4 regions of the Streptomyces sp. NPDC007983 genome follow, and region 4 is predicted to be linked to each of the others. Evidence: riboswitches for the same ligand, from Rfam matches in the RefSeq annotation. Region 4 holds a riboswitch; each other region holds the start of a gene.
The links. A riboswitch is a leader RNA that binds a small molecule or an ion and turns the genes downstream of it on or off. The one in region 4 is predicted to bind cobalamin.
Positions count from the first base shown of each region.

Region 1 (2,193 bases), on a different contig from region 4:
CGGGCGTGTCGTACGGCGATTCCGGCGACACGCGCGGCGCGCTCGGGGTCGGCGGCGTAGACCGGCAGGCCGTCCTCGTCGACCTCCTTGAAGGAGAACGGCACGGTGATCAGCCGCCCGTCGAACTCCGGCACGGCGACCTGGGTCGCGGCGTCCAGCGGCGACAGGCCCTCGTCGTTCTCCTCCCACGCGCTGCGCGGCGAGGTCAGGCACAGCGCCTGCAGCACGGGGACGTCGAGCGCGGCGAGCGCGCCCGCGTCCCACGCCTCGTCGTCGCCGCCCGCCGACGCCTCGGCGGGGCGGGTGCCGCCCGCGGCGAGCACGGTGGTGACGACGGCGTCGGCCGCGCCGAGCGCCTCGATCAGCTCGGGTTCGGGGGCCCGGAGGGAGGCGACGAACAGCGGCAGCGGCCGTCCTCCGGCGTCCTCGACGGCCTGGCACAGCGCCTCCACGAAGGCGGTGTTGCCGCTCATGTGGTGGGCCCGGTAGTAGAGCACGGCGATCGTCGGGCCGGTGACGCCCTCGCGCGCGGTCCGCTCCAGCGGCCCCCAGGTGGGGGCGGTGGCGGGCGGTTCGAAGCCGTGGCCGGTGAGCAGCACGGTGTCGGACAGGAAGCGCGCCAGCTGGTCCAGGTTGGCGGGGCCGCCGTGCGCGAGGTAGGCATGGGCCTCGGCGGCGATTCCCACCGGGACCGTGGACGCCTCCATGAGCTGGGCGTCGGGCGCCTGTTCACCGGTGAGCACGACGACGGGGAGGTCGCCCGCGAGCAGGGTCTCGAGGCCGTCCTCCCAGGCGCGGATGCCACCGAGCAGCCGCACGACGACGAGTTCGACGCCGTCGAGGAGGCCGGGCAGATCGTCGAGCGGGAGCCGCGCCGGGTTGGCGAGGCGGTACGGCACCGGGCCCGTGGCCGCGCGGGCACTGAGCAGGTCGGTGTCGGACGTCGACAGCAGCAGGATCATGGCTCAGCGCCTTCCTCGGGGTCCGCGCCCCGGGCGGGTTGGAAGACGGCGGGAGTTCCTGGCTCGCACGGCAGGCTGCCGTGTTCACAGTGGCGGGACCGCACCGGATTCGCACCGGTTTCCTCCCCCAGACGCCGTCTTGTGCGTCTTGACGCCGTCTAATGCGTCCAGCGGGCCAGACGGCCCGCCGCAGAGCATAGTAGGCGTTGCTGACCTGGCACGGGACGGTGAGGGCCGACCGGACGTCGGTATGCTCGCCGCCATGTCCCTCCCCCCGGCAACCGTCCCACCTGCGAACGAAGCGCCCGTCGAAGCGCCCTCGCGGCGGGCGCGCGGACGCGATGACGCCTGCCCCGGCGCGCTGCGGCTGCACCCGGCGGACGACGGCTCCCTGGCGCGCGTCCGGATACCCGGCGGCCTGCTGACGGCAGGTCAGGCGCTGGCGCTGGCGCGGGCGAGCGAGGAGCTGGGCGACGGCCGTCTGGACCTCACCTCGCGGGGCAATCTCCAGCTCCGCGGCCTGGACGCGGCGTGCGGCGGCGATCTGGCGGCCGCGTTGCGGGACGCCGGACTGCTTCCCTCCGACCGGTACGACCGGGTGCGCAACATCGTGGCGTCCCCGCTGAGCGGCCTCGACGGCGCCGGACACGGCGAAGTCACCGCGTGGGCCAGGGAGTTGGACGCCGCGCTGTGCGCCGGGGCGTGGGATGAGTTGTCCGGCTTGTCGGGTCGTTTCCTGTTCGCGATGGACGACGGCCGGGGCGATGTGGCCGCATTGGGCGCGGATGTGACATTGATCGCAACGCCGGACGGCGGGGCGGTGCTGCGGGTGGGCTCCGGTATGTCGGGGGTCGGTCTTGAGGTGCGAGGGCGGGACGCGCCGTGCGCCGCCGCGCTGGCCGCCGTGGAGTTCCTGACCAGGGCCCGGGCGAGCGGCACACGGGCGTGGCGGGCGCGCGAACTGCCCACGCGACACGCCGTGACCGCCGACGGCCTGGCGGCGCGGCTCGCGGACGAGGGCGTCGAAGCCGTACGTACCGGACAGAGCGGGCCGGTTGACGCGCCCGGCGCGCCGCCCGCACCGGGCGTCGTGTCCGGGCCGGACGGGCGCCACGCCGTGTCCGTCCTCGTACCCCTGGGCCGGGTCGGCGCGGCGCGGTGGCGGCTACTCGCCGGGCTCGCCTCCCGGGGCGGGTCGGGCGAACTGCGTGTGACACCCTGGCGCGGCGTG
Region 1 is NZ_JBIBJI010000004.1:406,187-408,379, forward strand. Features, by position in the region: gene cobN (cobaltochelatase subunit CobN) at 1-962, opposite strand, end outside; cobalamin riboswitch at 994-1,134, opposite strand; gene cobG (precorrin-3B synthase) at 1,225-2,193, shown strand, end outside.
Region 1: it holds a riboswitch for cobalamin, as region 4 does, so the genes downstream of both, cobN (cobaltochelatase subunit CobN) here and ACFZCY_RS40480 (cobalamin biosynthesis protein) in region 4, are expected to answer to the same signal.

Region 2 (2,193 bases), on a different contig from region 4:
GAGCCGAGGTTGCACACGGCGGTCTCGCCGTCGTCGGTGACCTCCAGGATCTCGGTGCACAGGTTGGAGGAGTGGACGACCCGGCCCGGCTCGGCGGTCTGGTTGGCGGTGCGGTTGGCGGCGTCCTTGAACGTCATCCAGCCGTTGCCGGTCTGCGCGAGGGTGCGCATCATCCGGGCGTACAGCTGGCGCGCCGGGACCTGCTTGACCGCCCGCCCCTCGGCCTCGGCCTTGCGGTACGCGGCGTCGAACTCCTCGCCCCACAGGTCCACCAGCTCGGGCGCGTCCACCGGCGAGAGCAGCGACCAGTCGGCGTCCGCCTCGACCCGGCGCATGAACTCGTCCGGGATCCAGTGCGCGATGTTGAGGTTGTGCGTGCGGCGGGCCTCTTCGCCCGTGTTGTCCCGCAGCTCCAGGAACTCCTCGATGTCCGCGTGCCAGGTCTCCAGGTAGACGCAGGCCGCGCCCTTGCGCCGGCCGCCCTGGTTGACGGCCGCCACCGAGGCGTCCAGCGTGCGCAGGAACGGCACGATGCCGTTGGAGTGCCCGTTGGTGCCGCGGATCAGCGAACCGCGGGCGCGGATGCGGGAGTACGACAGGCCGATGCCGCCCGCGTGCTTCGACAGGCGCGCCACCTGGTGGTAGCGGTTGTAGATCGAGTCCAGCTCGTCCAGCGGCGAGTCCAGCAGATAGCAGGACGACATCTGCGGGTGCCGGGTGCCGGAGTTGAACAGCGTGGGGGAGCTGGGCAGGTACGACAGCGTGCTGGTCATCCGGTACAGCTCGGCGACGTCCGCCAGCGCCCGGTCCGACAGGTCCTCGGCGAGCCCGCAGGCCACCCGCAGCAGGAAGTGCTGCGGGGTCTCGATCACCTGACGGGTGATCGGGTGGCGCAGCAGATAGCGGCTGTGCAGGGTGCGCAGCCCGAAGTAGCCGAAGCGGTCGTCGGCGCCGTCGGCCAGCGCCTGGTCGACCAGCGCGTCCAGCCGGGCGGCGTGGGCGGTCACGAACTCGGCGGTGGAGTCGGCGATCAGGCCCTCGCGGTGGCCCACGGCGACGGAGGCGGAGAAGGAGTCCGCGCCCTGCCCGGCCGCCTCCTCGGCGATCGCGCGGGTCAGCAGCCGCGCGGCGAGCCTGGAGTACTCCGGCTCCTCGCCGATGAGTCCGGCCGCCGCCTCGGTCGCCAGGGAGCGCAACTCCGCCTCGTCCGAACCGGGATGGCGGCCGCGCAGGGCGGCGGCCGCGACCTTGCCGGGGTCGGTGGCGGGCAGGTCGGCGGTGAGCGCGGTCAGGGTCCGCAGCAGGGCGGTCCCGGGCGCGTCGGCCGCTGCCGATGTATCCGCTGCCTCTGAAACCGGATCGGCGGGCGCGATGGTCACTGAAGTGTTCTCCCTCGCTCGGCTGGGGGCCTTCGAGGGCGGAGCGCGATGGCCGCTCACGGGCATGCCGATTCCGCTCCACGGCACTCCACGCAGCGTCCATCGACCCAACCCGCGGGGCCCGGACGTATGCAGACGGCCATCGGCAGGTCATCGGACTCACGGGTACGCAAAAGCGCACACGTACACCGTTGCGGGACAGTTCCGGATTCGCGCCGGATTCCCCTGCGGCGACAGCGAGCACGAGCATACATCTTGTGTCGTGCTGCGCACGCGCCCCCAGATGTTGTGTCGTCAGCTGGGTGGATTCGCATATATGTGCTGGTTGCGTCGGACCTTGGCCGCGTCGGAATCCCAGGGAAAACTAGCTCGCCGGGCCGCTCGCCCGCCATTCGTCCAGGGCACGGGCGAGGCGGCCGCGGTAGTCGGCGTAGCCGTCCTCGTAGGCGCCGCGAAGCTCGCTCCGGGGTTCGACGGTACGGGACGCGGCGCGCCGGCGGGACGCGTCCCCGGGGTCGCCGAGCGACCGCCGGGCGACTGCGACCGCGCCCCGCGCGCCGACCTCCGGCTCGTCGGGAATGGCCACCGGGTGGCCGATGACGTTCGCGAAGATCTCGGTCCAGGCGGCGGAACGCGCGCCTCCGCCGCACAGCGCGAGCCGCCCCGAGAGCCCGGCCGCCTCCAGGCAGTGCCGGGCGGCGTAGGCGATGGATTCGCACACGGCCCGTACGGTGTCGGCGCGAGTGGAGGCGAGGGTGAGGCCGTCCAACCGCCCCTGGGCGGCGGGCTCCACGAACGGGGCGCGCTCCCCGGC
Region 2 is NZ_JBIBJI010000003.1:94,761-96,953, reverse strand. Features, by position in the region: gene ACFZCY_RS09390 (ribonucleoside-diphosphate reductase subunit alpha) at 1-1,379, opposite strand, end outside; cobalamin riboswitch at 1,506-1,646, opposite strand; gene ACFZCY_RS09385 (FGGY family carbohydrate kinase) at 1,744-2,193, opposite strand, start outside.
Region 2: it holds a riboswitch for cobalamin, as region 4 does, so the genes downstream of both, ACFZCY_RS09390 (ribonucleoside-diphosphate reductase subunit alpha) here and ACFZCY_RS40480 (cobalamin biosynthesis protein) in region 4, are expected to answer to the same signal.

Region 3 (2,193 bases), on a different contig from region 4:
AGCTTCCTGGTGTCCCGGATCCGCCCGGTGGGCCGCTCCTCGGTGTCGCCCGGGTCGCCCTGGACATGAGGCATGACGGCCACGCCGGTCTCGAAGCCGGACAGGCCCAGTGCGAGTTTGGGGAACACCACCAGCGCCAGACCGACCATGACCAGCGGGTTGCTGTGCTGTTCGGTCAGCGCCCGGGACCAGTCGGTGACCACATGGGACGCGGTGGCCACGTGCCACAGCCCGACGATCACCACCACCACGTTCAGCGCGAGGTAGCCGCCCACGAGCACCACCGCCACCCCGATGGCCTCCATGAAGCCCTTGAGGAAGACGGCGCCGAGCAGGGCGACCAGCCCCAGCGTGATGGCCACCTCGTGACCCCGCAGAGCGCTGGTGAAGTGCGGGTTCTCCACCAGGTGGGTGGAGGCGTCGGCGGCCGAGAGGGTGATGGTGATCAGGAAGTCGGTGGCCGCGAACCCCAGCAGCGTCAGAACGAACAGCTTGCCCTGCCAGAACGACAGCAGCCGCTCCAGCATCGCGATCGACCCCTCGCCATGCGGGCTCTCCTTGGCCACCCGCCGGTACACCGGCAGCGCCCCGGCCAGGGTCACCGCCACCAGCACGATGGTGGCGACGGGAGACAGCAGCCCGGCCGCGAGAGCGGCGATACCGGGCTGGTAACCGAGCGTGGAGAAGTAGTCCACACCGGTCAGGCACATCACCCGCCACCACCGCTGCCCCTTGTGTCCCTCGGGGACCTGGGCGTGGGGTCCGGGCTGCTGCTTGGCCATATCGGACAGGCCCTCCAGCAGCCAGCTCCGGAGCCGACCTTCCTTGCGGGCCTCCTCCGGGCGGGGCTCCACGTCGGTGGAGGTGGCCATCACGTACTCCCGATCACATAGCGTTACAGAGCGCCGTCCAGGAACAAACGACCGAATCAGGGTAAGCGGGACCCGCGCAGAGCGTCACGGCGGCATGCCGGGCCCCGGAGACGATCAGGTCAGGTGGCCGGTCTTGGCCATGCCCGTGTCACGCGGTATCGTCGCTCCGATATCGACGACGGCAAGACGGAAGCCGGTGGGAATCCGGCACGGTCGCGCCACTGTGTGCCATCGCCTCACGGGAGGTGATGGTGAGTCAGACCCGTAGCAGTCGTCTTGTGCACCACCGAGATGGGACGCGAACTCCCAGAGGAGGCCCTGCCATGGCGCAGCCAGTCGCTCAGCCGACACCCACCACCCCCGCTCTGCCCGCCCCGCTGCCGCTCAAGGCGATAGCTCCCTGGGCGGTCTTCTTCGGCATTTTGATGCTGGTCCTGCTGTACTTCGTCGGCGCGGAGCAGGGCGCCACCGCTGTCGTCTCCGGCGAGAGCGTTCACGAGTGGGTGCATGACGCCCGCCACCTGCTTGGTTTCCCCTGCCACTGAGCGAGGGACGCCGCGCACTCATGAACTCCGCAACGGTAAGGAATCTGCTCGTCCGGGGCATGGTCGCGGGCCTGGGCGCCGGCCTGCTCGCGCTGATCGCCGCGTACTTCCTCGGTGAGCCCAACGTCGACAGCGCGATCAGCTTCGAGGAGGCCCACGCGCACGAGCACGAGGTCGAGCTCGTCTCCCGTACCCTGCAGTCCACCGCGGGCCTGGCCACCGGTGTCCTGATCTACGGGGTCGCCTTCGGCGGCATCGCCGCTCTCGCCTACTGCTTCGCCCTCGGCCGCGTCGGCCGTTTCAGCCCCCGGGCCACCGCGTTGCTGCTGTCCGGCTGCGCGCTGCTCGCGGTCTACGTCGTGCCGTTCCTGAAGTACCCGGCCAACCCGCCCGCCGTCGGCAACGCCGACACCATCGGCAAACGAACGACGCTGTACTTCCTGATGATGCTGCTCAGCGTCCTCCTCGCGATCGCCGCCACCATCCTGGGCAAGCGGCTCGCCCCGAAGTTCGGCACCTGGTACGCCACCGTCGCCGCGGTGGCCGCCTTCGCCGTCGCGATCGGGCTGGCGTACGCCTTCCTGCCGGTGATCAACGAGGTGCCGGGGGGCTTTCCCGCCACCGTGCTGTGGCGGTTCCGGCTGTCCGCCCTCGCCATGCAGCTCACCCTGTGGGGCGGATTCGGGCTCATCTTCGGCGAGTTGGCCGAGCGGCTGCTGAACCCGCGGCCCGCGAAGGCCGAGGCGCCCGTCCGGTGGCGGCCGCCCCGAACTGAC
Region 3 is NZ_JBIBJI010000018.1:36,748-38,940, reverse strand. Features, by position in the region: gene ACFZCY_RS36525 (APC family permease) at 1-872, opposite strand, end outside; cobalamin riboswitch at 1,018-1,159, shown strand; gene ACFZCY_RS36520 (CbtB-domain containing protein) at 1,196-1,417, shown strand; gene ACFZCY_RS36515 (CbtA family protein) at 1,438-2,193, shown strand, end outside.
Region 3: it holds a riboswitch for cobalamin, as region 4 does, so the genes downstream of both, ACFZCY_RS36520 (CbtB-domain containing protein) here and ACFZCY_RS40480 (cobalamin biosynthesis protein) in region 4, are expected to answer to the same signal.

Region 4 (2,193 bases):
TCGGTTCGACGCGCGCGGCGGCGGCCTGCATGGCCTGGGCCCGCCCGATCTCGGCGCCGTCCCGGGTGACGAAGGAGTTGAGCGACATGTTCTGCGCCTTGAACGGCGCGACCCGGAGCCCTTCGCGCGCCAGCCAGCGGCAGATGCCCGCCGTGACGACGCTCTTACCGGCGTCCGAGGTCGTCCCCGCGATGAGCAGTCCGCCCCCCGAGGTCATCGGGTCACCCCTTTCCTGCCTGTTGCGCAACGGCCCGCGACAGTGGCGAGCAGGGCGAGCGCCGAGACCCGCCGTGAGAGGCGGACCGCCCGCGGAATGTCGGCCACCGTCACGGGACGGCCGCCCGGATTCAGCACCGGGCGGTGCTCGACCCGGCCCCCGTACGCCAGCGTGCCGCCCAGCCGCACCCCCAGCGCGCCCGCGAACGACGCCTCCACCGGGCCCGCGTTGGGGCTCGGGTGGCGTCCGCCGTCGTGGCGCCAGGCGCGCCGCGCGCCGCGCGGGTCGGGCCCGGCGAGGGTGGCCAGGACGGCTGTGAGACGGGCGCCGGGCCAGCCCGCGGCATCGTCCAGCCGGGCCGCCGCCCAGCCGAACCGGCGGTAGCGGGCCGACGTGTGGCCCACCATGGCGTCCAGGGTGTTGACGGCCCGGAAGCCGACGAGCCCCGGCACCCCGGCCACGGCCCCCCACACCAGCGCGCCCACCACCGCGTCCGAGGTGTTCTCGGCCACCGACTCGACGACCGCCCGCGCGATCTGCTGTTCGTCCAGCGCCTGCGGATCGCGTCCGCACAGATGCGGCAGCCGCTCCCGCGCGGCGCCGACGTCGCCTGCGGCCAGCGCGTCACCGATGGCCCTCGCCTCCCGTACCAGCGAGGTGCCGCCCAGCACGGCCCAGGTGGCGGCGGCGGTCAGCGCGGCGTCGGCCGTACGGCGGGGCCCCGCGAGGGTGCGTACGGTACGGGCCAGCAGCGCGGCACCGGCGGCCGCGCCGCCCGCGCACAGCGCGGTGTGCAGGGCCCCGGAACCGCGGTGGTCGCGCCACAGCCGCCGCTCGACGGCCGCGGCGGCGCGCCCGAACGCGGCCACCGGATGGCCGCGGCGAGGATCGCCCGTGGCGAGGTCGCCGAGGAAGCCGAGAGCGGCGCCGCACGCGTACGAGGCGTGGTCCGCGCGCATCCTCAGGCCGCCGTCACGCCTCTGCGGCGGGAACCGCCGCAGAGCACATGGACAGGTGGGGCTGACGGCGTGGCAGTGCCGGGCATGACGGTATGTCCTCACTCAGGGTCCGCGCCCTGGCTCGACGTGACCGGCGGTGAGAGTCTCCTGGCTCCCGGATCCGCGGCTCTCCCGGTCTTCCAGCCTTCCTCGCGTACGGACGGCCGTGACCCCTTGCGGTGAGGGAAGAGCGCTCCCCGGTGACAGTGGCGGGACCGCGCCGGATTCTCACCGGCTTCCTCTCCTGCCGCCGTTTGGCTCGGGAAGTCCACCATGGGGCGCGAATGGCCGTCAACTGGCATGTGACCTGCGATGCCGTAGTGTGCCGAGGCCCACAGCCCGTGGGAACGGCCGCGGGGCGGTGGGCGCCGATCGGCACCCACCGCCCCGCGGCCGTTCCGTGGCCTCAGGCCACGATCAGATAGATGCCGTACGCCACCACCGCGGCGCACAGCGCGAAACAGGCGTACGCGCCGGTGCGCGCAACCGGGGACGCGCCGCCCGCGGTGGCCTGGGGCTGCGGCTGCGCCGTACGGGAGGTGCCGATGATGCCCAGGGTGAAGACCCCTACGACGCCGACCGTCACCGCGAGGCTGACGCCGAAGACCTGGCCGAGGGCCGCCCAGTCGATGTGCATTGCGTGTGCTCCCTGTCAGCTGGAGGAACGGGTCCCCGCGGCGGCGGGGGTGGGGGCGGATTCGGACGAGGCGCGCGCGGCGGACACCGCGTCCGTGACGTCCGTGACGTCCGTGGCGTCCGTGCCGGCAGCGCCATCGGCGGCCGACGCGGTGGCCGGGGCCTTTCCGGCGGGCGGCGGGGCCACCGACCGCACGGCGGCGGTGACGACACCGACCGGCTCGGCGGACTCCGCACCCGGCGCGTTGACGTTGCTCGCGTCCACCGGCTTGCGGCGCGAGAGCACCCAGATGACGCCGCAGCCCAGCACCGCCAGGACGGCGACCGCCGCGATGCCCCCGT
Region 4 is NZ_JBIBJI010000025.1:66,306-68,498, reverse strand. Features, by position in the region: gene ACFZCY_RS40485 (cobyric acid synthase) at 1-217, opposite strand, end outside; gene ACFZCY_RS40480 (cobalamin biosynthesis protein) at 214-1,176, opposite strand; cobalamin riboswitch at 1,317-1,458, opposite strand; gene ACFZCY_RS40475 (hypothetical protein) at 1,622-1,852, opposite strand; gene ACFZCY_RS40470 (inorganic phosphate transporter) at 1,868-2,193, opposite strand, start outside.